3 regions of the Paenibacillus lentus genome follow, and region 3 is predicted to be linked to each of the others. Evidence: predicted binding sites of a transcription regulator. Region 3 holds the regulator's gene; each other region holds the start of a gene.

Region 1 (9,869 bases), 430 kb from region 3:
CTGTTGATGGTCATGAATGAGGAGGACGCCAAAATAGCAGGAGCGGTGAAGCAGCAAATTCCCCAGATTGCTAAAGCGGTTCGGGCGATTACGAAAGCACTACGTAGTGGGGGGCGGCTCATTTATATGGGGGCAGGCACGAGTGGGAGAATTGGACTATTGGATGCGGTGGAATGTCCGCCGACCTTCGGGATTTCTCCGGAGCAAGTCATAGGTTTGATTGCTGGGGGAACCAGTGCTTTTATCAAAGCGGTAGAGGGGGCGGAGGATTTGGCGGAGCGCTGCTTGGGCTGTTCGCCATGTCGGAACGGTTCATTGGCTCTGTGGCGATCGGTCCATCTGGCCTCGTTCTTATTCCGCTGATGAAAGGGCCGATGGATTTTGGTATGACGGTATTGGCTTATTTAGCCGGGCTGCTCATATCCTATACCGCGGGGTTTTTGCTTACTTATTTCTTCGGTTTTACAAAGCAGATGCTTGTAGAGCATAATAAGTAAGAGAATCATGGACAGGGGAGATGACGAGTGACGGGAAGCATCGTAGTGCAAATCGAGGCTATGCTGCCGCAACTGCCGGAATCTGAACGGAAGGCGGCTCAATATATTTTGGATGCGCCAGAGGAAGTTTCGAAGCTGAGCATTCATGCCATGGCGGAAAAGGCAGGGACGAGTGCGGCGGCGATTACACGTCTGTGCCGCTCCCTCGGTTTAACTGGCTTTCCGGACTTGAAGGTGCGGCTTTCGGTAGATAATGCCAAGCTGCAGAAGCCGGGCTATTATGATATTGAGCGCGGCGAGACAGTGCATAATGTGATTCAAAAAACGGTGGCCAACAGTCTGCAGGCTATTCAGGATACGGTACTGCATCTGCAGCCGGAACTGATTGAAAAGGTCGTCGGCCTTTTCCGCAAAGCCCCCGTCATTTACATGTACGGAGTCGGAGCTTCCGGGATTGTTGCAGCGGATGCCGCCCAGAAATGGCTTCGCCTTGGTAAACAGGCCTCAGCGCTGCAGGACGGACATTTGCTTGCTGCCGCATTGGCAAGCGCTCCTGCCGATGCGTTGTTTATGGGTGTTTCTTATAGCGGAAATACGAAGGAAGTTGTTCAGTTGTTTCGAGTGGCGAAGCAGTATGGGGTGCACAGCATCGGTATATCCCGGTTCGGAAATCATAAAGTATCCGAATTAGCAGATAGCATGCTGTATACGCCACTTGCACCGGAAGCTACGCTGCGCAGTGGAGCTACTGGTTCCCGGCTTGCGCAGCTCGTCGTCATCGATATACTGTTTTTTGCTTATGCATCTACGCAATTTGAAGCGACCATAGCTAGACTGGGACAAACGCACGAAGCGATTTCCTTCCTAAAATAAAATCTTAATGGATGTTCTGATTAGAAGCAGAGCAACATGTACATCCTATCCGTCATATATTAGTGGGATAGTATGTGACGGGAGGTGTGCAGTCTTGAGTTATCAGCAATATGGGATTAGTCCGCAACTAGTGGAGCGCATTAAGCTGAAAATGAAAAATCCGGCCGTAAAGGAACGCATTAAGGGTCTCGTTGATGGCCTCACGAAAGCGGATTTGCAGGATCGGAGCAAGGTGAGACGCTTGGTTAAATCAGCATCATCGATCCTGAACGAACGATTGACAAGTGTACAGGAGGAGCAGATCGTTCAGTTTGTTATCGCTCAAAGGATTGACCCGCGCAATACGCTTCATTTAATTAAATTGTGGGGGATGTTTAGGTAAGCCTGTAAAGCATGGAATCATTCATTCGTCTATTTTCAAGCTGGTATTATCCCCTTTAAGTAGATACTCAGAACTTGGAGGGGATTCTACATGGCTAAAAGGGCAAATATTTTAAACAAGTCCGTCCATTTCAAATCATAATCTGGTTTAGGCAGCCAAAAGATGACTTCTGATGAATTCAGAAGTCATCTTTTTTAAAGTGCGCTCGGCATGAGCGATACCCGGTTAAAGTTACCTTTTCATCTGTTTACTTGATAGAAGTATGACAGTCCTATACTCAGAATGCTAGCCTTTCATTAGTTCAGCTTCGCTGAGAAAGCGGCGCACAATGTCGATTTGATATTGCACACGGGTTGAAAAAGGAAGGCTCCAGCCCGTTTCTATGGTAACTGCCCTGGCTCCCAAAATGCGGGCCGCGGCGGTGCGGGAAGAGCCGGGGAGTTCATGCAGCCGAAGGTTAAAGTAATGGGAATGGTTGGCGATGCTGCGATTAATGGTTTTGATGACCTTTCGGGCAGCAGGCACGGCAGGGCTGCCCGGATTGGTGATCAGCGTCTGGCCCAGCACTTTGGCATTGCGCTGCGACAGTCCATTTGCTTCATGGAGATCCAAGTACCAGGACGGACGATAGCGTTTTGCGGCTTCAAACAACGCTGCGGACAACGGATGCTTCGCCGCTTGGCCTGCTTTCCGGGGAAAGGTGCGATTCAAATCCGGCACACCGCGAATACGCTGGCGATATGCTTTTTTATTGACGATAGGCACGATCATTAGACTGCCTTTATGAATCAGCAGCTGATCTTTGCCGATCATGCGGACGAGCTTGTTGGCGGCCTGAATGCTGGCGGTTTCATTGCCGTGTATGCCTGCAACGATCATAACGGCCGGTCCAGGGCGGGCGCTTCTTGCCATGTAGTATAAGGTAGAGTAGGGGGTGTTCGGTGATAACGTATATTGTTGTACAAGTATAATCCTCACCTCCACTTCAAATGGGGAGTTGATGGTGAATATACCATTATACATATGCTTAAGAAGGGAGGATGAATTGGACAGGTATCCTATGGATTCAGCCCGTAAAAAGGATCGGATTACCGGCTTTTTGTTCCGCGCAGAATCGCGATCAAATTATTCGTGTATTGTCCAATCGTCAGGCTGACCTGGGATTTTAAAAAATCCTTCGTCATCGTAAACCCATTTTCAGCTCCGCGGCAGATGAAGCGGTAATGAACGTCCAGGCCGTCCATCGATGGCTCGAAAATGCGGATTTGCTGCTCGACCAGCGATTTTCGGCAACGCTGCATATCCTCTCTGATATGTTGGGCGAGCACATTCGTCGCCACGGCATAAAGGGATCTGAAGGTCTGGGATGACATTTCAACCTCCCGCTTCTTCTTCTCGACGACTTGGAGGGCGACAGGCAGAACGATGTATCTTCTGATGGCTTCCATGTCTTTGGCTGTTGGGGGAAAAGGGGCTGGAATCGCTGAATCGTTTGCTGCCGAATTTGTCCCGGATTCACGCCTAGTCAATACGGACTGTTCCTTGTGCTGAGGAAGCATCATCCGGCTTGATTCCCATAGGCCGTTGCCTGTAAGCTTTTTACTCATTTATAGTGTCCTCCAATCTTGCGTGCCCGTTCTCTTGCTTGCCCTGATGTCGTTAATGAGGAGGCCCGGACTATAGCTGCACTACCATAGCGGTCTTTGATCTGATCGGTCACTCGATCCAGTGCACGAAATTTCACCTGATCTTCGAAAAGGGTCAATTGGTATCCGCTATCCGCTGCAAGATTGCTAAGCGCAATCCCTAATCGGCGTACTGGCAGGCTGTTCCAATAACGGTAAAACAGCTTCTTGGCTGCTTCATACACGGTGTTCGTGTGATGGGTCGGATCCGGCATTTTCATTTGCCGGGAGAAACCGATCCGCGCGTCATAAGGGCTGCATAGGCAGCTGACGGTAATCACCTGTCCCATATACCCCTTGCGCCGGCAATCTCGGCATACTTCCTCCACAAGCTCCAGCAAAATAGTGTCGATTTCCTCAGGCTCGGTGTAGTCTCTCGGCAGCGTCATCATGTGGCTGACCGATTTTGGCGCGGCGTCGAAGGTGCGCGGCGTAACTGGGGAATCATCCAGTCCGTTCGCCGTTCTCCACATCACTTCCGCCTGAATATCGCTTTGCTTTCCGAAGCGTGCGCGGAATTTATTTTTCAGCACGGGTAAAGGTGTTTTGGCGATATCGCCAATCTGATACATCCCGAGCCGTGTGAAGTGAGCGGCCATCCGTGAGCCGACTCCGAACATTTTGGGGATCGGCTGTGGCCAAAGTGCGGATGGCACGTTAACGCTGGGTAGAACATACAGCCCGCTCTCATTTTTCTTTGCCCAAATGTCCGTTGCCAGCTTAGCAAGCATTTTGTTAGAGCTGATGCCGATCCGAACCCAGACTCCAGTTTGCTTTAGCACTTTCTGCTGAATGGATTTAGCCATAACGAGCGGATCGTTTTGAAATAGATGAAGGCTTCCGGATACGTCAAGAAATTGCTCATCAATCGAGAAAATTTCGACCAGGTCGGTATATTCCCGATAAATATCCGTAATCATCAGCGATACATCGATGTAATGCTGCATCCGCGGACGCATAACGACGAGCTCAGGACATTTCCGAATCGCTTCACCTAATCGTTCTGCAGTAGTTACTCCGAAGCTTTTGGCGATGGGGCAGGCCGCCAGGATAATTCCTGAACGGCGGGCCGGATCGCCGGCTACAGCCACGGGCTTATTCTTGCATTCCGGATGATCGGCTTTCTCAATGCTGGCATAGAAGCTCTGGCAATCTGCCAAAAAAATAGTTCTATCGCGTGCGTTCTTCATCTCTTGGTGCCTCCCATAGTCTTGTTAGAAGAATCATTAGCTCCGCTTTTACTAAACTTCTCAGCATCCTGAAATGATGAATATAGCCTCGAACCCTATATTCTACCTCGACCCCCAACGTATTCATCGTCGTATGAAGCACTTGAATGTGATACTGGCGCATTTTGCTTCTAAGCATTTTCAGTTCAAGGTGAATGCTGTTCTCAATCTTCTTGAGGTTAAAAATAACCAGATTATAAATTAGCTTGTTCTGATGCAGGCTTAACTCCTGGATATCCCTTGCCAGCATATCGAGTAAAATAGGCAGCAAGGTGTACTCTTTGATGATTTGAATATCTTCTTCTGTCTCGATCATTGAGTTAGTCATGATATTACACCACCATAATGCGAACGTATATTCGTTTATCTATTATATACCGAACGTAGGTTCGTTATGCAAGTGAATTTTATGGAAAATGGATACTTGGCTATAGTTCCTTAATAATATATTTTTTGCAACTAAATGGTTATTTTTTTAGACAGGATTGGTGGGTAAGAAGTCATCTGTAGGACCTTAAAGTCCCATGGGAAATACTGGAATAAAATTACTTGGCATCTATTGAGCCTAGAATAGGACTAGCGTACGTTTTTTGATGGGATTACATAAATTGGAAAAATGATCAAAAACCGCGCCGTTAAGCGATTTTACATCGAGACTTTGGTATCAAATTTGTAACCTTTATGGAAACCGGTGTAAAAATAGAACGAAACTTCGAAAAAAGTTGCGCGTCTAATATGAGCGAACGGCAGGGGCACGGTGTTCTGTGAAAACAGCGACTTGGAAATGTAGCAAGGTATTGCTTCGTTTTTCAAGTCCTTTTCATAAGGACGAGAGGTCCAGTAATTTAAAGGCGATGATGGAATTAACCGGGAAAACCGTGCTAAAAGGCTTTGAATGCACAAGAAAGGGCCCAGATACAAAACGCTTCTATCAGCCTAGTTACTTTATTAGAGTACTTGGTTAATGATAGAGGTAATACGTGAGGAGTGGAGGTGTGAGGGGATCGTACTGGTAAAATCGCCTGCATACAAAAAAATAGCGAGGTGACAGGAGCAAAACCGATGACAACATTAGCACGAAAAAGGCTAGTTATTTTACTTGTACTTGGCGGTATTTTGATCGCCGGGGGAATTTACCTCATCATCTCAAGCCTGCCTCCGTCCCATACAACTTACCAAGCTTCAAATGGTGCAAAAATCAAGTTCCAGACTTCGGGGGACCGATTTATGGAGTATAAGGGCGAGGGCAAATGGCAGGAGATTTTCGTGAAGGGCGTCAACTTGGGAGCTACGGTTCCTGGTCATTTTCCAGGGGAATTCCCGATCACAGAAGAGGATTATTTGCGCTGGTTCAAACAGATCGATGATATGGGCGCAAACGTAATCCGTATTTATACGGTGCATAACCCGGTGTTCTATACGTCCTTAGTTAAATACAACAGGGATAAGGGAGACGATCCATTGTATTTCATTCAGGGTATTTGGTCGCCTGAAGAGCAATTGATCGAGCTTAAGGATGCATATAATCCTGGAATTAAAGATACGTTCCACAAGGAAATCGAAAAAGCGGTAAAAGCGGTGTATGGAGATTTGAAAATACCGGTGCAGCCAGGAGCTTCGGGAGGAAAGTATAGAGCGAATGCAGGGCCTTATTTGATGGCCTGGCATATCGGTACGGAGTGGGATCCCGAAATGGTTGACAACACGAACACGCTTTATGCATCGTCAATTCCGCCTTATAAAGGCAAGCATTTCTCGGCGCTGGAGAAGGCCAGTCCGTTCGAGAGCTGGCTTGCTGAACTGATCGATCAGACGGCTGAACTGGAAGCCGGCTACGGCTGGCAGCATCCGATGACCTTTACGAACTGGGTCACGACGGATGTGCTTGAGCATCCCGGAGAGCCATTGTTCGAGGAGGATTTGGTTAGCGTAGACGCTACGCACATCGAACCGGTGGACTGGGAGGCAGGGTATTTTGCAGCTTATCACGTTTATCCGTATTACCCGGACTTTTTCCATCTTGATAAGACACTGGAGACGATCCCTGACGGGAACGGCGGGTTTAATACGTACAAAGCTTATTTGCGGAAGTTAAAGGAGCATTACAAGGATATGCCGGTCATGGTTACGGAGTACGGCGTACCTGCGTCTTTAGGCGTATCGCATATTGGTCCCGGTGGACGGAATCAAGGGGGGCATAGCGATGCTGAGAAGGCGGAGATCGATGTGTCTTTGACAAAAGATATTTATGACGAGGGCTATTCCGGAGCTATATTGTTCATGTGGCAGGACGAGTGGTTCAAGAAGACATGGAATACGATGCGCTTTGAAATTCCCGAGGATCGCCGTTCTTATTGGCTGAACGTTCTGACGAACGAGAAGCTGTTCGGCATCGTATCCATGGGGCCGGGTAAAGAAGACGACATTATCATCGATGGCGAGCTCAGCGATTGGGATGCTTTGCCGGAAGGTGAAGTCAAGTCGTGGAATAATCCCGCTCCTGGCATCGAACGATTTCGTGTGACGCATGACGAGGCTTACGTGTACGTAGGGCTTACGTTAGCTGAGGATTTTGATCCGGATACCCGACCCATTTATCTGGGGACACATACGCAGCCCGGAGGTAATGAGCCGATTACGGAGCTCCCCGGTATTAAGCTGAGCGATGGGCTCGAAAATTTGGTTGTGATCGGACGGGATGAGGAGACAGAAGTTAGGACGGCGCCGAACTATGACTTCCATCGCCGTCTATATGGACGATATGGTTATTGGATGCTCGATGAACCGACAGAGGAGCAGAAGGTGCAGTTCCAGCCGTGGAAGCTGGCCGTCAGCCTGACGATGTCACCGCCGGATACTCGGTTTAGTCAACCATTTAAGGATATGACGGTTGGCAGTCTCGTACGGGGGACCTCCGATCGGAATGATGCAAATTTCAGTTCACTAACTTCATGGCAATACAGCGGCAATGAAGTAGAGCTCCGCATACCATGGATGCTGCTCGGCTTTGCGGATCCAAGTTCACTTCAGGTCATTGATTATGGCCCGCTGAAGAAAGACCGTACGTTTACGACGGCGGAAGTCGATGGGATTACGTTCGTGCCATGGATGAAGGATCGTCAGAGTCAGGAGGTTTATGGACCAGGCAGTCATGGAGCCGTCGAGTTGGCGGAGCAGCCGAAATATACTTGGTCGCCTTGGGAAACCGTGAATTACACCGAGAATTTAAAATCCGGCTATTATGCGCTGAAAGAGTATTACGAGAGCTTGCCGGAACATCAACCTGAATAATCCGGTGTTTGGTATATAGAAGGGGGAATGTTCTTTATGTATACGCATCTTACCTTGGCTATCTATTTTATTTACGTATGCCTGGGGCTGATCGGGACTGGAATAGTACTTTTATTCATTTTAAAGTTCAATCACTTGCACAAAGTAAAAAAAACTAAGCAATATCTACAGAAGCATCAGGATTATTTTAAATTCATTCAATCTCACTTGAATGGAACCTCGGAGCTTCCTTTGCCGCCGGGCAAGCTGAATGAGCTCGAAGGACGAGTTATTCAACAAAAATTCATCGATTGGATTGACCAGTTCAAGGGCGAGTACCGTGAGAAGCTGGTCAAGCTTTGCCATGATGCGGGTTTTGTCCAGCAAGATATCAAGCTGCTGGATAGCTTGTTCTATGGACGGCGAATTGCGGCAGCGTACCGCCTTGGCGGAATGCGCGCAGCTAAGGCCGTGCCCCGGATGCTGATGATGCTGAAGAACGAGCGTTATACTCCGCTTACGATCGTCGTGGCTCGGGCAGTGGCTAAAAGTGCGGAGCAGGAGGAGCAGCTGAAGGAAATGCTGCAGAACCTGCTTCGCCATGGCAAGCCGATCCACAATATGGCCGCGGATATCTTGATGGAGACCCAGCTTGATGCCAGTCGCTTATTGCTGAAGCTGTTGGATGACGAGAATCCGGATCTCGTAAAAGTGGCGCTCGTGGCGATGTGGGGACAGGCGATTCCAGAGGTGGTTCCTTCCCTGGATCGTTTGGTCGGAGCCGAACAGACGGATGTTCGGGCCGAGGCCGTCAAGCTTTATTTAAGCTCTAACCCGGTGCTTAAGGATGACACGATTAAGAATCTGATGTCCGACAAGGACTGGGAGGTACGTGCCGCCGTGGCGAAATCCCTCGGCTCCCTGCACGCTGCCGGCAGTATTCCGCTCTTGCGAAATGCGCTGAAGGATGCGAATTGGTGGGTAAGGAACAACAGTGCAGAGAGTTTAACGAAGCTGGGAGAGACAGGCTTCGAGGTACTTTGTCAAATTGCGATGAATGGTTCGGGCGTTGAGCGGGAGACCGCGATGTACCATATCGAAAAAGCGATGCTTCAGGATAATGAGCATCAAAAACTCGATCAAATGGTCGCCTATAACAAAAAAAAGCTGCTATACGAACGGTATTTCGGTGTAACCGAGCGCAAACCGATTCGTCAGGTTGCAGCGGTCGGAGGCGATTACACTGCTTAGAGATATATTGCTTATTTACGGACTGTTTGCCATTTACTACGTAATGACGGTCAATACGATTTACTTTACAATCATGGCTTTCTCGTTCCGCAACATTATGACGATTTTTCGCCGGTCGGCTTATTCGAAATACAACACGCTCTCCGGATCGGAGCTCGTGCCTTCGGTATCTTTGCTCGTTCCGGCCTATAACGAGGAGCTTACGGTCATCGAGAACGTGAAATGTTTGCTGACCTTGAACTATCCGACCTATGAAGTGATCGTCATTAACGACGGCTCCAGTGACAATACGCTGGGGGTGCTGCGGGAGGAATTCGGTCTTGAGCCGCTTCCGAATCCGGAAATCCGGAATGCGATCGATTGCCAGCCGATTACTGCTGTCTATTACAATCCTCAGTATCCGCATCTGTATGTAATAGATAAGCCGAACGGCGGAAAGGCGGATTCTCTAAATGCGGGTATCAACCTATCCCATTATCCGCTCATTTCATCCATCGATGCCGACTCTTTGCTGGAGAAGGATGCCTTGATCCGAATGGCTCGGATGTATATGGAGAATCCGGAAGAGACGGTAGCGATCGGCGGGGACGTGCGAATTGCCAACGGCTGCCTGATCGAGAACGGCGCGGTCAAAGAAGTGTCGCTGCCACGCAAAATGTGGCCGATGTTCCAGGCGGTCGAG
Region 2 (9,869 bases), 460 kb from region 3:
ACATTCTGTTTCAGAGTCATGTCAATTTTATGTCGCAAACAAATAAAAAGCAAGCGTTTTCGTGCCTTTTCTTATATAGTTGTTTTCGATCATATCAATCTCACGATTGGATTAATTAAAGCGCTTACTTGTTTTTTGGCAACCACATGCGTAAAAATGCGACCGCGTTATCGTACAGCCACCCTCGCACAAGCTGCTCCGGGTAATGCTTCAGTAGCGTTTCAACCCAATCGGAATAGCGTCCGCAATGATTTAAATCACTAACGTGACTCTCGATTCCATCGAAGTCTGAGCCGAACATAATGATGTTCTCTCCACCCAAAGCACAAATATGCTCGATATGCTTGAGTAGATGGCTGCTTGACACTGCATCGCCCTGATGCACAAACCAGGGGACAAATGTCACACCAATCCGTCCATTCAACCGTATAATAGCTTGAATCTGATCGTCGTGCAAATTTCTAACATGATTACAAATTGCGTACGCATTGGAATGTGAAGCAATAAAAGGACGCCGCGCCTTCTCTGAGAGCTCTACAAGCTCCCAGAAGCCTTTATGCGACAGATGGGACACATCCAGTATCATTTCTAATTGATGGCATAGATCAACGAGCTGGAGGCCTTTAAGTGTAAATCCTCCGTTGCGCGGCTCTAATATACCGTCGGCTGCCCAGTTGGCATGATTCCAGGTGAGCCCGAGACAACGCACGCCCAAATCAAAGCAAATTTGCAAATAATGCAAATTGCCTTCTAAGCCATCCGCCCCCTCCAGCGACAGTAAGCCCCCCATAGCACCGCTTAGCTCCCATTGCTCCAGCTCTTCGACATAGCGAATGGGAGTAAGACCATTCGGAATGACCTTCGTATTGTAAATATCTATTTGATTCAGAATATGCTCAATAGTCGGTGAACCAAGCTGCCCGGATAAAAAAATGGCAAAGCATTGCAGCATTACACTGCCTTGTCTCATTCTCTCTGCGGTTACATCAAGTCTTTTGTCTGTATTGAAATCCATATGAGGATGAAGACGCATTTTGCTCAATGCATCACAATGGAAATCGACAACTTTGTAGTTCAACCTCATCACCCCGTTTTTTATAATCTGATTACATTACATCTTTTATCGTGAAATGAAACGATAAGCCAACAATCTATCCTTCCTTAAACGCAAAAAACCTGTCTACGTTAACATGCTCGTAAACAGGCACTTAATCTTCGAACGATGTTATATTTTATCTAGGCTCAACGATCAGTTTAATGGCTGTACGGTCTTCCCCATCGATGACAATGTCAGTAAACGCCGGAATACAAATCAAGTCGACACCACTGGGTGCGACGAATCCCCGGGCAATCGCTACCGCTTTAATGGCTTGGTTCAGAGCACCGGCTCCAATGGCTTGAAGTTCAGCAGCGCCTCGTTCTCTAAGAACACCTGCAAGCGCACCGGCAACGGAGTTGGGATTGGATTTTGCTGAAACTTTTAATACTTCCATGGTAAGTACCTCCCTGGGAATAATGGTTGATTCCACTACTTAGAAGATATTCGGTAGAAGCGAAAAAATTCCTGCTTTTTCCCCTGTACTCGTCCCCTGTAACCACCATTTCAGCTATTGTCTTCGACTTACTCCATGATCCATTCATCTTCCAGCAGACGAATTTTTTGAATCTGCTTGGCTCGACCTGAAGCCTCATCTATCTCTACAACTACTGCATGAAAATGCCATTTCCCTTCACATACCTGAAAACGTACTGGCAGCTGTGTCGTGAACTTCCGCAGCACCGCTTCCCTTTCCATGCCAAGCACGCCTTCCCGCGAGCCTACCATGCCCACGTCGGTCAAATAGGCCGTTCCTTGAGGCAATATAATATCATCGTTGCTTTGCACATGCGTATGCGTTCCTACAACGAGGGAAGCCCGGCCATCCAGATGCCAGCCCATCGCAATTTTCTCTGAAGTAGCCTCTGCATGAAAATCCACGAGGATGCATTTGTGTTTCTTTGCTAATTTTCCTATGATCTCGTCTGCCGCCCGGAATGGATCGTCAATCGCAGGAAGAAATGTTCTCCCCATTAAATTAACGATCGCCAGTTCCTTCCCGTTCGCTTTAATTACGGTATGACCGAGCCCAGGGGTACCTGGGGGGAAATTAGCTGGCCGAATCATCCGTGGCTCATCATCGATAAATTCAAATATTTCCTTATTGTCCCATGTGTGATTTCCCATTGTAAGACCATGTACGCCAAGCTCGAAAAACTCTTTAGCAATCGCCGCAGTGATCCCTCTTCCCCCCGCAGCATTTTCACCATTGGCAATGATGACCTGCGGGCCAAATTTGGACTTCAATTGCGGCAGCGTTTGCTTCAATGCTTTGCGTCCCGTACTTCCCACAATATCTCCGATAAATAAGACCTTAATAATGGGTTCCTCCCTAAAATCAAAATTATTCTCTCATAAGCATGAGAAAAAGCGGCCCCATAAGGGCCACTTCTCATCATTAACTTTACTTCGCATATTCAACCGCCCGCGTCTCACGAATGACGGTAACTTTGATATGACCCGGATAGTCCAGTTCATTCTCAATCGTCTTCGTAATATCTCTAGCCAGACGGAATGCTTCCGCATCGTCGATTTTATCAGGCTGTACCATGACACGAACTTCACGTCCAGCTTGAATGGCATAGGATTTCTCCACGCCTTCAAACGATTCCGAAATTTCCTCCAACTTCTCAAGGCGTCGGATATACGTCTCCAACGTCTCGCGACGAGCGCCTGGTCTTGCCGCTGATAAAGCATCAGCCGCACCAACCAGCATGGCGATCACCGATGTAGCCTCGCAGTCCCCGTGATGGGATGCAATACTATTAATAACCACCGGATGCTCCTTGTACTTCTTAGCCAGTTCCACGCCGATCTCGACATGAGACCCTTCCACTTCATGATCAAGCGCTTTACCGATATCATGCAGCAGTCCCGCTCGCTTAGCCAGAACGATATCTTCGCCTAATTCGCCAGCCATCAGACCTGCCAAATAAGCAACTTCCATCGAATGCTTCAGCACGTTTTGACCGTAGCTTGTCCGGAATTTAAGACGTCCCAAAATTTTGATCAGATCCGGATGGAGCGCATGAACGCCAACTTCGAAAGTCGCTTGTTCACCGTATTCACGAATCCGTTCATCGACCTCGCGACGTGATTTCTCAACCATTTCTTCAATCCGCGCCGGATGAATCCGTCCATCTGCTACCAGCTTCTCCAGCGCAGTACGGGCAATTTCGCGACGAATCGGATCAAAGCCCGACAAGATGACCGCTTCAGGCGTATCATCAATAATAAGATCAATCCCGGTCAGCGTCTCAAGCGCACGGATATTCCGGCCTTCACGACCGATGATCCGCCCCTTCATCTCTTCGTTCGGCAACGCTACAACAGAAACGGTGGTCTCCGCAACATGATCGGCCGCACATCGTTGAATAGCTAGCGTAATGATTTCGCGCGATTTCTTATCGGCGTCTTCTTTCGCCTGCTGTTCAATATCTTTAATCAGCTGCGCCGTCTCATGGCGTACTTCCTGCTCCACATTATTCAGGATAATAACTCTAGCATCCTCCATCGTTAGGTTAGAGATCCGTTCCAATTCCTGAACTTGGCTTTTGTAGATCTGGTCAATTTGCTGCTGTGTCTCTTCAATTCGCTTCTCTTTGCCTGCCACCTGCTCTTCTTTTCGTTCGAGCGATTCTAATTTTTTATCCAGCGACTCTTCCTTTTGCAACAATCGTCTTTCTTGCCGTTGAACTTCATTCCGACGTTCACGAATGTCTTTATCAGCTTCAGTCCGGATTTTATGGACTTCGTCCTTAGCCTCCAGAACTGTTTCTTTCTTCAGTGCTTCTGCGTCTTTCTTTGCGCTTTCCAAGATTTGACTAGCAGCGTGTTCCGCACTGGAAATTTTAGCTTCTGCAAGAGATTTGCGAATAAAATATCCGATCACGAACCCAAAGAATAAAGCGGCTGCAACGAGAGCGACCCAGACTCCATCGTGCATCTGTTCACCTCCTCGTTGATTCCTCCAAGGCATTCCTTGGGATACTTGCAGTTGTAGTTAACTTCCTCAATTCATCATCATTACTAAGAATCGAATACAGGCCGATTCAGGTAGGCCGCTCATGGTAAAACATGAGCCAATTCGTTATAAGCCTTCATGATTGGCGAATAGAATGTGTACAGAGTCATGATTTTGGAAGGAAAAAAGGACTCTGCGCATATAGACATTTTATTATTTGACGAAAGATATTGTCAAGCAATTGACGGTATCTCTACCACCAGGCCTATCCCTCTTCCCATTCCTCCGTACTTTCCTGGCCTTCCTGGTCGACCAATTCGCGAAGAACTTTGGAAACAAGTCCTCCAGAGTATCCTCTGCGCATTAAAAACGCTCCCGTTTTCCGCCTTTTGTCCATACTTTCGCCTTTTGTAGAATTCCATTTCTTGAGCCCCAACTGGAATGCACTGGCATATTCATCCTCTTCACTAACCTCGCCAAGCGCCTCCTCGATTAAAGGCTTCGCAATGCCCTTCTGGCGTAGTTCATGGCGAATCCATAGTTTTCCCTTTCCACGATTACCAACACGCTGCTTGGCCCATTCCTGAGCGTATGCGGCATCATCCACAAGTCTCTCTTGCGTAAGCCTGCGAATCACGTCACTTACCACAGATTCGCTCCAGCCCTTTTCTCCAAGCCGCTGAGTGATTTCATAAACCGTACGCGGCTTCCGGCTTAAATACACAAGAGCATCGCTGTAGCTTCTCTGGCGCTCATCCGCAGCTATAATTTCCTCTAAGTCAGCCTTAGCAAATGTCGCACCCTTGATCATCCGATATTTAATCATAACATCTTCATGAACTTCCATGGAATAGGAATCGAAATGAATTCGATAACGAAATTTGGGGCGCTTTAGAGCTTCCACCCTTGTAATTTCTAATTCCTGGTCCTCCGGGAAATCCGCAACCCCTGGTCCCTCGTTAAAGAATTCTTCTTTAGTATTTCCCCAAAAACGCTCTTCAGATATATCAACTATTCCCTCGACTTCCTCCAAGTGGCTCTCCCCCTTCTCTGAGGGTTTCAGTTTCCTCCGGTTGCCGTACCGCTCGTGCATCGGACAATCCTCCTTGCTGCGATTCTTCTTGTTTATTCCGTCAGAAGACATGGCTTGGTTTGTACCCATTATCTAAAATAAAAGCGCTCTGTTCTGGACACACCAGATTACAGAGCGCATATCATTATAAATTATTATTCCTCGAAAAGCGCCTGCTCTTCTTTGGCTTCTTTTTCTAATTCGTCCGCCGATGCCACAGGAACCACCGCAGTCAAATTACTGACTTCGCGAATTTTCTGTTCAATCGCGTCAGCGATCTGCGGATTATCCTTTAAGTATTGCTTCGCATTCTCGCGGCCTTGACCAAGCCGCTCGCCAGAATACGAATACCAGGCTCCACTCTTGTCGACGATGTCATGCTCTACGCCGATATCAATAATACTGCCTTCTCTAGAAATACCTTCACCATACATAATATCAATCTCAGCCTGCTTAAAAGGAGGGGCCACTTTATTCTTGACAACCTTGACGCGCGTACGGTTACCAACCATATCATTCCCCATCTTGATCGTCTCTACACGACGCACATCCAAACGGATTGTAGAGTAAAATTTCAGAGCCCGTCCACCGGGCGTTGTCTCTGGATTACCGAACATAATGCCGACTTTCTCACGCAATTGGTTAATGAAGATCGCAATCGTCTTTGATTTACTGATCGCTCCCGACAACTTACGAAGCGCCTGAGACATCAATCTTGCCTGTAAGCCGACGTGCGAATCCCCCATTTCGCCTTCAATTTCCGCTTTCGGAACCAGCGCTGCAACGGAGTCGATAACGATAATGTCGACGGCGCCGCTTCTTACGAGTGCTTCCGCAATTTCAAGCGCCTGCTCCCCAGTATCTGGCTGAGAAAGCAGCAACTCGTCAATATTAACGCCAAGCTTGCTGGCGTAAGAAGGATCCAACGCATGCTCCGCATCGATGAACGCAGCTTGTCCGCCAATTTTCTGAACTTCTGCAATGGCATGCAGGGCTACGGTCGTCTTACCTGAGGATTCCGGCCCGTAAACTTCAATAATTCGGCCACGCGGCAACCCGCCTGTGCCAAGAGCTATATCTAACGCCAACGAGCCACTGGGAACAATTTCCACCTGCATATGAGTGGACTCACCTAGCTTCATAATCGAACCTTTACCGAATTGCTTTTCTATTTGACGAAGCGCCATATCGAGCGCTGCACGACGATCTGACAATTAGCTCACATCCTTATCAAATTGATTAATCATAGGACTTCATATTTGTAATTGTACCTTGTTTTGGAACGTTTGCCAAGCACTTTTTCGAACATACATTCGGGGGGGGGGGGGGGGGGGGGGGGGGGCTCAACCCACCCAAACCCTCCCTTACCGTAAGGGAGGGCCCCCGCAGGGCTTGCAGCCCTCGGGATTCCCGCAAATTGGAGGAACGTGGGAGGAGCAGAGGTGCTCCTGCCGCTGTCCCCTTTGGGGATGCGCTCTAAGTTTGTGCATAGAACGCTTTTCCCCCTTCGGGTACGTCTTACATTAGGTTCACCTGGGTTACCTGAAAACACGCTGCTCAAAGAGACAAGTTAGCGCTACCGAGTTAGTTCGCTGCTACTAGCCGCTTGTCGCCCTTTGGGCACGCTTTAGGTTTGCGCTCCTGCAAGGTGACCCTGGAGTTATGATCGTGCGATTTCCTTCTACTTCCTGCAAGGAGGGCGCTATCCCTGCGGGACTGGCTTGGGTCTGTTCATGAGCTAAACACATGTTAGATAAATAAGGGCTATTTTTGCAAATCTATGACACCAAATGGGTCGTCCCGGGACAACAGAAAAAGAACCGCAGCACAACAAATCAGTTAGGCTACGGTTCTTCCGTGATCTCATTATACATCGAAGCATAGACGCTTGCAAATATGATTACGCCTCGTCAGCTATCTCTTTCAATTGCTTCCACAGGTGGTATAGAATCGTCTTAGCAGAGCGAGTGCGGATTGTTTCTCGGTTCCCCTTCAAGTTCAGTTCCAGAACAAGGGTATCGTGCTCGCGTCGGGAAATACCGATATATACAAGGCCGACTGGCTTACGCTCCGAATACCCGGGGCCGGCAACGCCGGTAATCGACAAGCCGAAATCTGTATCCACGATCATTCGCACCTGCTCAGCAAGTACCTTTGCAGTCTCAGCGCTGACGGCACCAGGAGCATTTTCGCCCTCTAGCAAGTCATGTGGAACGTGAAGGAGCTTCTCTTTCATTTCATTGGAGTAGCAGACGATTCCGCCTTGGAATACCGCACCACTGCCTGGAATAGAAGTCAAGGTCTCCATCAATAAGCCACCGGTGCAGCTTTCGGCGCAGCTCACCGTGAGGTTCAGCTCAGTAAGCATATCTATAATCGTCTTCTCGATTGGAATATCCCCGGTAGCATACAAATGATCTCCGAGCCGAGAGGCTATTTCCTTCTCTAGCGTGTCCAGCTTGGCCATCGCTTCGCTTTCGCTGTCCGCCTTCGTTGTAATGCGCAAGGTAACCTCACTCTCTTTAGCATACGGAGCTACGGTTGGATCGCTTTGTTTCTCGATCAGATCGATAACCCGAGTTTCCAAAGCAGATTCTCCGATTCCCGCGAATTTCAGCATTTTCGAATAAATCGGCTTTTCATGAGTTAGAACTTGCTGCAGTATCCAGGTTTTCGCCTGATTTTGAAACATAGGAATCAACTCTTTCGGCGGCCCGGGCAATACAATATAGAACTTGCCATTATGAGCGATAGCATTCCCTACAGCGAGCCCCGTCTCATTCGGCAACGGCGTACATCCATCTATAGCATGCGCCTGGCGCCGATTATTCTCGGTCATCGGAATATTTCGCCCCCGGAAGAACCGGTCAATGTTATCCATCGCCATGCGATCATAATGGAGGTTTCTTCCTAATACTGACGCTAATGCCTCTTTCGTTAAATCATCTTGCGTTGGACCGATGCCACCTGAGAAAATGAGCACATCCGCTCTGGATTCAGCGGTATGAATCGCTTGGCGCAAGCGATCCATATTGTCACCAACAACAGTTTGGAAATATACGTCAATTCCGAGAGAAGCCAATTCCTGAGACAAAAACTGGGCATTCGTATTCACAATTTGTCCGAGCAAAAGCTCGGTGCCTACCGCGATAATTTCAGCTTTCATATCTCTCCATCGTCTCCTTCTGCCACCAAAATAAAAACAGTCAGTTCTCCAATTTAACTTTTAGAGAATGAAAGCAGCTTTTTGTTCTTCACAAAATAATCGATGCCGGAGTATATCGTAATTAATGTAGCAATCCATATCGCGATTTCATCGAATGGAATATTGAGCCATTCAAAAGGAAAATTGTTCAGAAGCAGCGCTGAAATCGCAATGATTTGAGCAATCGTCTTCGCCTTTCCCCAGTTGCTGGCCGCAATTACCGCCCCTTCCAGCAAGGCGATTTCCCGCAAACCCGTCACCGCAAACTCACGGCTAATGATAATGATTGCAATAATCGCTTCGATTTCGCCCATCGCAACGAGCGCAACCAACACTGCGGCAACCAGCAATTTATCCGCAAGCGGATCCAGCAGCTTGCCAAGATTCGTAACCAAATTATGCTTGCGGGCAATATATCCATCAATGCCATCCGTACTAGCAGCTATTATAAACAGTAAAGCCCCAATCAACTGATTTACCGGCAGTGTAAACGAACCCAATGACAGTTCATAAGACCACCACGGGAAATCCACCAGCAAAAAGACGAGCATAACCGGGATCATAAAAATTCGGGCAATTGTAATGCGATTAGGTAAATTCAAAGGACACCCTCCCCGGACAAATCATATTCATAAGCATGCGTAATCCGCACTTTAGCCATCTCGCCGATGCCGACGGGACAGTTTGTTACATACACTTCACCATCAATTTCGGGCGCATCAAATTGCGAACGCCCAATATAGACGTCGCTACGTCCATCATAACGCTCCACAAGCACGTCCAGGACTTGTCCCACGAATTTACTGGCATTCTCATTAGAGACCTCTCGCTGAATTTCCATCAGCGTCGTGGCACGCCATTCCTTCACCTCATCTGGAATTTGATCCGGCAGCCTTGACGCCGGCGTATCTTCTTCCTTTGAATAGGTAAATACGCCTAAACGGTCAAACTTGATCTCTCTTACGAAATCGCATAGACGAGCAAAATCATCTTCTGTCTCACCCGGAAATCCGACGATAAGGGAAGTTCGGAGCGAAACATTCGGAATACGGGAACGTATTTTGGCAATCAGCTCGCGGATGTCACGATTCCGCCCCGGTCTGCGCATCCGTTTGAGCAGAGCATCCTCACTATGCTGCAGCGGCATGTCAACATATTTACATATCTTTGGATTCGTTGCAATCATCTCAATTAATTCATCCGTGAAGAAGCCCGGGTATGCATAGTGCAGTCGTACCCATTCGATACCGTTAACCTTTGTAACCTGATCCATCAATTCAGCGAGCTTATATTCACCATAAAGATCCGTTCCGTAATTCGTCGAGTCCTGTGCGATCAGACTGATCTCCTTTACCCCTTGCGACGCCATAAGCTTGCCCTCAGCCACAATCGATTCCATCGAACGACTGCGAAACTTCCCGCGCATTATCGGAATGCTGCAAAAAGTACAGTTATTATCGCAGCCCTCCGCGATTTTTACATATGTAGTATACTTAGCTGTCGATACTTTACGAGGGAGAACCTCCTCATA
Region 3 (9,869 bases):
GGACTCGTAAGGCACAAATCAATTTAGGTGTCGACAACACGGGAAGGTATCAGATATAATGCAATCATATCAAAACGAAAGCGGGGTAAACCTATGGCGGAAATCAGAATAAGAAACACGAACGAAATTATTTCCGGTGACGACAATGTTCGGAAATTCCTGAGCCGATACGAAGTGATCTATGAACACTGGGACGTGGGTAAACTCCCTGCTCAGCTTCAAGACAATTTCACTTTATCCGATGAACAAAAGAGCGAAATTCTGAATACCTTTGAAGCAGAAATTCAAGATTTGGTCGCACGACGCGGTTATCGCACGTGGGATGTCATTACTTTGAGCGAGGCGACGCCAAATATCGAGGAACTCCTTGCTAAATTTGAGCAGATTCATACGCATACAGAAGACGAAATCCGCGTCATCATCTCTGGAGCAGGAACCTTTATCATTAAAGGCGATGATGAAACAGGTTATTTTGACGTTAATCTCGTACCTGGCGATCTGATCTCGGTGCCTGAAAATACGGCTCATTTCTTCACATTGACCGATGAGCGTAAGGTCGTAGCTGTCCGCCTTTTTGTGGAGGAGAATGGTTGGATTGCTCACCCATACGATGATCCTACCTTCCAGAAATCCTAGCTTGTTGATCTCGGGCAACAAATCCATAATAAGATGAAAAAAGAAGCTGCTCCGATTCCGCAAGACACGGAAGCCCGGAGCAGCTTCTTCTATTGTTAGTTCTGGTTAATTGCAGCCACAATATCATGAAGCTCGGATAAATGTTTGATTTCGTAGTCTGGAACAATTTCATCGTCCCGCATGTGACCAACACGGTTGATCCACACCGCTGTCATGCCCACGCCAAGCGAACCAATGATGTCTGTAGTGAGCTTGTCCCCTACCATGATCGCTTCCTTCGCTTCAACGCCAAGCCGCTCCAGCGCATGCTGGAAGATCGACGGATCCGGTTTGCCTTTGCCGAACGCCCCGGAAATTATAATTTCGTCAAAATATGGGGCTAGATCTGGAACACCATCCAGCTTCTCCCGCTGTAATGCCGGGCAGCCATTGGTAAGAAGCAGCAACTTTACTTGCCCTTTAAGCTCCTTCAGCACCTGAAATGTCTCCTCGTATACATGCGGACGGGAGCGACGTTCTTGGCCAAACTGTTCAGCAAGCTCAGCTGCCAGTTCTTCGTTATCAACGCCTAAAGCAAGCAAACCTAGACGCCAGGACTCCTTGCGGTATCCCGGAGCCAACCGCTCTAGTTTGCGAAATTCAGGCTGCTCGCCAGCCGAGAAATGGGCCCACAGGCCCTCGAATGGATTGATCCCAATCATTTTTGTGAATGGAAAAGTCTCATATGATTCATATAACGCTCTAGCTTCCTTGCGAACTGCCTCTTCCAACTTCTCAGGATTCGTACCTACCGCCGCTTGTGCCTTTAAGCACGTTTCTCTAAATGCCTCATGCACGCTACGCTCGTCCCATAACAACGTATCGTCCAAATCGAAACATACCGCTTTGATTGTCATCTCTGTCTGTCCTCTCTTCTCCCTAATAATGAAATGTTCCCTGCTTTAGATTGTACTTCATTTATTCTTTAATGAAATTAACTTTATGTGCTTTCGCGAAAGTTTCCAATCGTTCTGCCATCGCTGGGGTATCAAACAAATTACGTCTGCGGTGGAACACCCAGTTCTGCCCGCTAGCTTTCGGCGTAATCACGATTTTGTTTGCAGATGCTGTGATTTTGCTGATTTGACCGGCTTCAAGCATTCGATCCCGATTAAACTTCGCCGTGAATAAGTAATTTTTGTTGATTCGCAAATAAGGCTTGTTGAGAAATAGAGCAATAGCCAAAATAACGTATAGAACAATGGTAAGCCAGAACATCGTTGTACTTACCTCTGCTCCGCCGCCCGCTAAAGCCACACCTGCGTATAGCCCGGCCAAGAGGACTAATAAGAGCGGAAGGATTATTTTCCTACCTTTAAAAATATCGCCGTCTCCCCTAGGTCCCATCGTACTCCCCGAGCCCACACGGCCGCTGCCCTTGTTATTGAGCGGGTTTTTCCCTTTCTTGTTCAGTTTCATCTGATTGCGCTCAACTTTTCTGTCAAATGAAGCCATCGATCTTCTTCCTCCTAGATGATTAAATATTTCTGCTGAATTTGCTTAAAAATCGGGCGGGGTACTCATCGGGCAGTGCGCTCACTTCATCCAGTCGTTGACGCAGCTCAAACGGCAATCTCCAGCCGACCGAGCCCATATTCTCCTCGAACTGCTCGAACGTACTCGCACCAAAGATCGGAGATGTTATGCAAGGCTGCTCCAGCAGCCAATTCAGCGATACCTGTGCCGGGGTTTTGCCCGTTTCTTCGGCTACCTGAAGTACGGCTTCTAAAATCGCAAAGTTCTTATCTAAAGCTCGGTTCTCCCAACTGCTTTCTCCAGATTTCGCTGTGCCGAGACGACCCTCGCTTGGCGCTTTGCCCTGGCGGTATTTTCCCGTCAAGAATCCACCGCCCAGCGGTGCCCATGGAATAATTCCGACCTTCTCCTCCGCGCAAAGCGAGACGAGCTCGCGCTCCGCTTCCCTATTGATTAGACTGTACTGCTGCTGCAAGGAAATATACCTGGAGTATCCTCTGAATTCGCTGATACCGAGACTTTTCATCAGCTGCCATGACAAATAGTTAGAGCATCCGATGTAACGCACTTTCCCTGAGGAAATCAAATCATCCAAGGCACGCAGCGTCTCTTCAACTGGAGTATCCGCATCCCACACATGAATTTGATAAAGATCGATGTAATCCGTCCCCAGCCTTTTTAGACTGGCGTCAACACCGTCCATGATCCGCTTGCGCGAAGCGCCAAACCCGTTAACGTCAGGTGATGTCCGCATACGAACCTTGGTAGCTAAAATAACTTCCGAGCGTCGGTCTTTAATATGCTTGCCTACGATCTCTTCGGAGCGCCCTTCGGTATACACATCGGCCGTATCAATAAAGTTCCCCCCCTGATCGAGAAAAGCATGGATCATTTTGGCCGATTCCGCTTCATCCGTTTGACCACCAAAGGTCATACTCCCCAAACATAGCCGCGACACAGCTAAACCGCTTCTGCCAAGATATGCGTATTCCATCATTTTGAACCTCCTTGCTCATATGTAAAGCCGACCAATGGCCGGCCTATTTATTTATCCACCACTTCAATGGATTCAAGCTGCTGGCGGAAATTTCTTCTTATGTTCTGAAGATAGGTCTCACGCAGTTGCGCACGTTCCAGCATCTCATCCTCTGTCAGCCCTTCGGCCTTATTCTTACGTGCTAATTCATTAATACGTTTAACCATTGCATCTATATCCATATTGTCCTCCTGATGATTTAATCATGATACCTCTAATGCAAATACCAGCCAAGACGCTATGAAAGCAGCAGTATCGCGCAAGGCATTCATCCTTACATTGACATGACAAACAGAGCTTGTCAAGACAGCAAACCCAGATTTGATTTCTATTGGATAAGGGCGACAAACGCGACATTACAGGGTGATAAATGGCGATCTTGCCAATACAGCATCTTCTTCAAGAATAAGTGTTAAGACAATTGTAGTCAAACAGTACAATCTGCCTTCCTGCAGGGCACCGTTAACATGTTAATTCGCTACGCTTGCTACCGCAATGATTGTAGTACAGCAAAAAAAAGGAACTGCAGAGATCCCTGTGGTTCCTTCTTTCATAAATTAAACTTGGATTTAGGTAGATTGAAAATACCGATCATTTCATAGGCATAATCAGAATATCCCCAGGTTGAATATTGCTGCCTTTTAGATTATTTGCTCTCTTTATAGCATCGACATAGATTCTCGTATCCATGTTACCTGGTTTATGAGTAACAGCAAGCTTCCATAGTGAATCCTCGCGTTTAACCACAACGGTTTCTACCTTCTCATTGGCATGACCAGGAGACGAGGCTACCACCGTAACCATCCCGGCCCATGCAATCACCACTAGCAGAATAAATAGGATTGCTTTAATTAAACTTGTTTTGGAGAAAATATTCGGCATAAAGTTAGTAAGACCTTCATTCCAGCGGGAAAAGATTGTTCGCAGCGCACCTTGATCCCGTGAATCTGATTTACGATCATAAATACTTTGATATGTACTATATCTCAACATAATAATATCACTCCAAACAAATGTTCTTATGATTCGAAATTATATTAACACGAACACTTGTTTGATTCAATAGTTTTTTTAGAACAATTGTTCCCCTATTTTTATAGCAGTTATAACATCTTTTAAATCTAATACAGACTAATTCATATACGTACCTTATAAATATAGTTATCTTATAATCTTCATTTCGACTCACATTATTTAGAACTCATGTTTGTGCGAACGGAAGTTCTATGTTATAATTTTTCCAAACGTTACTAAATGGGGTTGATGGATGATGTCGAAAGTTTCTAGCCGTCAGCAAGCTATTCTTGAATTTATACGCTCTGAAGTAAGATTGAAAGGTTACCCGCCTTCCGTACGCGAAATCGGCGAAGCCGTCGGACTAGCTTCCAGTTCCACTGTACACGGACATCTGGATCGGCTAGAGAAGAAAGGATTTATCCGGCGTGATCCTACGAAGCCTAGAGCGATCGAATTGCTTGGACAAGAAGATTCAGAGAATCTCGGTCTGTTTGCACATTCCGTAGCACGCGTTCCTGTCATTGGCAAAGTGACTGCCGGAGTTCCGATAACAGCTACGGAGAACATTGAGGATTATTTCCCACTTCCACAGCAATATGCGGGAGATGGTGAAATTTTTATGTTATCCGTCGTTGGCGACAGCATGATTGAAGCAGGGATTCATAGCGGAGACTATGTTATTGTACGTAAACAACAAACAGCCAACAACGGTGAGATCGTCGTTGCCATGACCGAAGACGACGAAGCGACAATAAAGACGTTCTACAAGGAGAAGGATCATATCCGTCTTCAGCCTGAGAATCCGACGATGGAGCCGCTGCGTTTAAAGCATGTAACGATATTGGGCAAAGTTGTCGGCCTGTTCCGCGATCTACACTAAAATTGCAATGAAGAAAGGGCATACCCCGAAAGGTACGCCCTTTTTTTCAAACTATAAACTTAACTATTTGCGCAAAAAGTGTAAATAAGCTTCATTAAAAGCCTCTAGTTCATCATAAAACACCCCATGCCCGCTCCTCTCAAATCGGTAGAGCTCAGATTGTGGAATTCCCCGATGTAATACCTCTGCCGATGCAAAAGGAACGTATTGATCATGTGCTCCATGGAATAGTCCTGTCGGAACCGTAATTCGATTCAGATCAGGCCGCAAGTCTTCATCCCGCAAAGAAAACAAGCATTGAATTGTGCCATGACCGGATGCCGCTAGTCCTAAATCTTGAAACCAATCCCGAAAGGCCGGAGTAATTTTGCTATAAAAAAATTTCTCCCCGAACTCCGCCACCATCTGTGGACGATTCCTATAGGTTTGATTAATGAGTGCATTTATATCTTCAACGGGAAGTCCATAGGGATAATTCTTCGATTTTGAAAATCGCGGGGCGGCCGCTGAAATCAGCACTAACTTGCACACCCCGTAGCCTGCATAACGAGCCATATATCGAATGGCAATCGCTCCGCCGATCGAAAACCCGGTAAGTATAAATGAGTTGAGCCCAAGTGATGCCACGACAGCGCGCACATCGTCGGCAAGTCTGTTGTAATCATACCCCATCCACGGGCGATCCGATTTCCCGAACCCGCGTAAATCTATACCTATACAGCGGTACCCATATTTAGGGAGAATATTCCACTGATATTCAAACATTTTATGATTGACCGGCCAGCCATGGATAAACAGAATCGGTATACTTCCGGGACCGGGATTAACATCTTCGACAAATATTTTTACCCCTTGTTCTACCTCGATATAGCACATCGTATCTACTCCCTTCTAAACGCGGTAAATGAGAACGCATATATTATAGAAGGTATGCAGTAAATCTGTGCTTTATATCGGGTACAGCTCCTGCTGATCGCCTATTTCTTTTCTGCAATCCTTACACAATCCGGCAACCTGGCCCCAATCATTCGAATAAAAAATGAGCTCCTTAGCTCTATTACACTTAGAGCACTTCTGATTGCCTGGAGCAATAATGTCCGAATCGATTGAGGAGCGCCGTTTTTTAGAAAATTGGATGACATTACTTTTCTGACTCACAGAATATCTCGACCTCATTACGGCGATAACGATCCATACTGCGCTCATAAGTATTAATAGAATAAATACAATTAACCACAATGTCATAAGTGATATCTCCTAAATAATTAATTGAATTCTGTTTCTAACAAGGCTATCACAGTCACATACTACTCTTTTGAGCTTAACGAGATAAGTTGCCGTTGTAAACACCAGAAAGCCCTGAAGCTTTTGCCCCAAGGCTATTGTAAGTGATTTTCTTTAAGATAAATGGTGCAGAAAATCTCATACTTTCTATTAGGAGAAAACATGCCGTTCTTAACACATTAGTGTGCTTTTTCCTTCGTAAAGCTGCCCCCCATAACATCGGACACGGTCTCGATCGCAATAAATGCTCCAGGATCAATTTCTCGAACGACCGTTTTCAACATGGACAACTCCAGCCGACTGACGACGCAATAAATGACTTGCATCTCCTCCTTGCTCATCCCGCCTCTGGCATAAAGGTATGTTGTACTTCTACCCAAATTTCTCATAATCGCTTCCGCAACTTCCTCATATTGCTTTGTAATGATCGTTACGGACTTCGATTCATCCAGGCCTTCTACAATAATATCCATTATTTTAGATGCAATAAAGTATGTAAAAATCGAATACATCGCGGAATCCCAACCAAGCAAGAAGCCAGCAACGATAAAAATAACAATGTTAATAACGAGAATGATCTGCCCCACAGAAACATTTACTTTCTTCGAGAATAAAATAGCTACAATCTCCGCTCCATCCGTCGTTCCTCCAAGCCTTAGCACTAAACCGACACCTCCACCAAGAAGCAAGGCACCAAATAGTACGGCAAGTAATTTATCATGCGTAAAAGCCTCAACATGATGCAAAAACCCCGAAGTCAAAGAGAGCACCGCGATACCGTAAAGAGAAGAGAACGCGAATTTCTTACCTACCTGTTTATATGCGACAAAAACAAAAGGAAGATTTATCACAAATAGGAATATCCCTAACGGAATACCGGTAATATTCGTTAACATCAGCGATATCCCCGTTATTCCGCCATCAATAATCGCATTAGGTACCAGAAATAGTTCCAAGCCTACCCCGGCAATCATTGCTCCTAAGGTAATAAAAAATATCTTTGAAATAAATGCTACCGGTTTGCTTACTTTCGATTTTTTAATACTTGCTCTACTTGCACTTGTCTTACTTTCTACCATCATTTCAACCCTTCCATCAAATTTGACATATACATAATTTAATGAAAATTGAAATGAAAATCAAATTGTTATTAGGTAACAACAATAGAAGACCTCAGATCTCTCCCCATTAGAGAAACCCAAGGTCTTAAGCTATCAATATATTAATTTAGCTCCGATACGAAATTATTTCACGCCCTTGCGGCGATTGGAAATGTCCAGCCAGACCGCGAAGACGAGGATGGAACCCTTAACGACATATTGCCAGAACGATTCCAGCCCCATTAGCGACATACCGTTGTCGAGCGAGGTCATAACCAGGGCGCCGATCAGGGCGCCGATGACGGTGCCCGCGCCACCCATTAACGAGGTGCCGCCAATAACGCATGCGGCAATAGCGTCCATCTCGGCCATCGTCCCTGCGGTAATTGTCGCTGAAGCCAGACGAGACGTTAAGACGATGGCAGCGATCGAGCTGAGTAGGCCGCTGAGGAGGAAGATCAGCATCGTCTTCTTATGGATGTTAATTCCAGATAACCGAGCCGCCTCCTTATTTCCGCCAATCGCATAGATATGACGTCCAAAGGTCGTCTTCGTAGAAAGAAAATAGAAGATAACGGCCAGTGCGATAACAAAGATGATCGGGAACGGAATACCCTTATAGTTGTTCATTATAAGCACAAATGAGATGATCAGCAGCGAGATCACAGCAATTTTAATCATATCCACACCAAGCGAAGCAACCTCAAATCCATACTTTTGCCGGGAACGACGCTTTCTTATAGCACTCCATATGAACAACCCAATGGCGATAGCAGCGATAATAATCCCGAATCCTTTGGCAAAGTACGCATTACCCAGCATGGCCAGCACGGGATCGGATACCGGGATTGTCATCGATTCGGTAACGCCCATCAGAACACCCCGGAACACCATCATCCCGCCGAGAGTAACGATAAAAGCAGGAATCATTTTATAAGCGACAAGCCAGCCCTGCACCAATCCCAGCACAGCTCCAGCTGCCAATGTGCCAACGATGACAATAATCGGCGGAAGCCCCATCCAGTTACTCAGAATGGCCGCAATACCCCCCGTCAGCCCGACAATCGAACCGACTGACAAGTCGATATGGCCGGCGACGATAACCAGCACCATACCTATAGCCAGAATTGAGGTGACTGACATTTGCGTAAACAAGTTAGAAAGATTACGTGCGGTCAAAAACGTAGGATCTAATATACCGAACAGAACCCAAATCAACACCAGCGCCCCAACCATCGTATAGGCACGTACGTCCATTTTTCCGAATAAACTGCCCCAAAGCGACGTTTTCGTTACGGAAGCATTTTGCTTTTGAAGTTCGTTTTGCAGCATCGTTATTTCCCTCCCGTTGCGGCTTGCATAATATTCTCCTGCGTCGCTTCGCGCCAATCAAACTCACGCACGAACTTCCCTTCGCTCATGACCAAAATCCGGTCACTCATACCAAGCACTTCTGGAAGCTCCGAGGAAATCATAATAATAGCTACGCCTTGCTCAACCAACTGATTCATCAAATGATATATTTCATACTTCGCTCCAACGTCGATTCCCCGGGTGGGTTCATCCATAATCAGAATCTTCGGATCGGACATTAGCCACTTACTGATGACAACCTTCTGCTGATTCCCGCCAGACAACGTGCCGACCTCCGTTTCAAGCGATGCTGTTTTGGTCTTTAAATCCTGCACATAACGCATTCCCCACTTAATCTCTTCATTCTCGTTGATGACACCAAGCCTCGATACCTTGCTCATCGTCGCCATCGTCGTGTTGGTCTTCACATCCATGTTCATTACAAGCCCTTGACGCTTCCGATCCTCGCTGACCAAAGCGATACCTGCTTCGATCGCGTTAGCCACTGAACGAATTCGTACCGGCATGCCCTCGATTATTACCTCGCCCTCGGCGTGTCCTTCATAAGCGCCAAACAGGCTGCTTACCAGCTCAGTACGACCTGCTCCCATCAATCCCGCGATCCCTAAAATTTCTCCCTTGCGTAAATTGAAATTTACAGCCTTGATCACTTTCTGATCCCGTTTTTCGGGATGCCATACATTATAGTTCTTTGCCTCAAACACGATCTCCCCAGGCGTATGCTCTACCCTTGGGTAGCGTTCCATCAACTCACGGCCCACCATGAGCGACACAACATGGTCATCGTTCGTTTCATGGCGATCCAGCGTCGCTACGGTCTTCCCGTCGCGCAGCACCGTAATCGAATCCGCGAGCTCGAACACCTCCGGCATTTTATGCGAAATATATATACAGGAAACTCCTTCGCTGCGAAGTTGATTCAGAATTTTCATCAGAATGGCGACTTCACCTTCGGTCAGTGCCGCCGTCGGTTCGTCCAGGATCAGGATTTGCGTATGCTTGGACAGCGCTTTGGCGATTTCCACGA

The links. Region 3 encodes LexA, which represses DNA repair genes until DNA is damaged. Its sites were predicted from a motif close to CGAACATATGTTCG; they were not measured.
Region 1: the regulator LexA is predicted to act here: its motif matches at 5,015-5,028, upstream of EIM92_RS13295 (YhjD family protein).
Region 2: the regulator LexA is predicted to act here: its motif matches at 6,436-6,449, upstream of recA (recombinase RecA).

What each region holds. Positions count from the first base shown of each region.
Region 1 is NZ_CP034248.1:2,979,091-2,988,959, forward strand. It holds partial or broken gene EIM92_RS13260 (N-acetylmuramic acid 6-phosphate etherase) at 1-279, shown strand, start outside; gene EIM92_RS13270 (MurR/RpiR family transcriptional regulator) at 525-1,370, shown strand; gene EIM92_RS13275 (stage VI sporulation protein F) at 1,465-1,752, shown strand; gene EIM92_RS13280 (succinylglutamate desuccinylase/aspartoacylase family protein) at 2,038-2,721, opposite strand; gene EIM92_RS23920 (YhjD family protein) at 2,841-3,359, opposite strand; gene EIM92_RS13290 (DNA polymerase IV) at 3,356-4,627, opposite strand; gene EIM92_RS13295 (YhjD family protein) at 4,608-4,994, opposite strand; gene EIM92_RS13300 (glycoside hydrolase family 5 protein) at 5,729-7,957, shown strand; gene EIM92_RS13305 (HEAT repeat domain-containing protein) at 7,994-9,187, shown strand; gene EIM92_RS13310 (glycosyltransferase family 2 protein) at 9,231-9,869, shown strand, end outside.
Region 2 is NZ_CP034248.1:3,877,999-3,887,867, forward strand. It holds gene EIM92_RS17450 (dipeptidase) at 125-1,078, opposite strand; gene EIM92_RS17455 (stage V sporulation protein S) at 1,233-1,493, opposite strand; gene EIM92_RS17460 (TIGR00282 family metallophosphoesterase) at 1,622-2,416, opposite strand; gene rny (ribonuclease Y) at 2,502-4,043, opposite strand; gene EIM92_RS17470 (regulatory protein RecX) at 4,327-5,154, opposite strand; gene recA (recombinase RecA) at 5,289-6,347, opposite strand; gene EIM92_RS17480 (competence/damage-inducible protein A) at 7,034-8,299, opposite strand; gene pgsA (CDP-diacylglycerol--glycerol-3-phosphate 3-phosphatidyltransferase) at 8,353-8,940, opposite strand; gene rimO (30S ribosomal protein S12 methylthiotransferase RimO) at 8,937-9,869, opposite strand, start outside.
Region 3 is NZ_CP034248.1:3,413,002-3,422,870, reverse strand. It holds gene EIM92_RS15430 (cupin domain-containing protein) at 94-636, shown strand; gene EIM92_RS15425 (HAD family hydrolase) at 732-1,532, opposite strand; gene EIM92_RS15420 (hypothetical protein) at 1,594-2,130, opposite strand; gene EIM92_RS15415 (aldo/keto reductase) at 2,153-3,145, opposite strand; gene EIM92_RS15410 (DUF896 domain-containing protein) at 3,196-3,369, opposite strand; gene EIM92_RS15405 (LysM peptidoglycan-binding domain-containing protein) at 3,779-4,180, opposite strand; gene lexA (transcriptional repressor LexA) at 4,458-5,084, shown strand; gene EIM92_RS15395 (alpha/beta fold hydrolase) at 5,148-5,960, opposite strand; gene EIM92_RS15390 (hypothetical protein) at 6,033-6,329, opposite strand; gene EIM92_RS15385 (YitT family protein) at 6,548-7,450, opposite strand; gene EIM92_RS15380 (sugar ABC transporter permease) at 7,613-8,800, opposite strand; gene EIM92_RS15375 (xylose ABC transporter ATP-binding protein) at 8,803-9,869, opposite strand, start outside.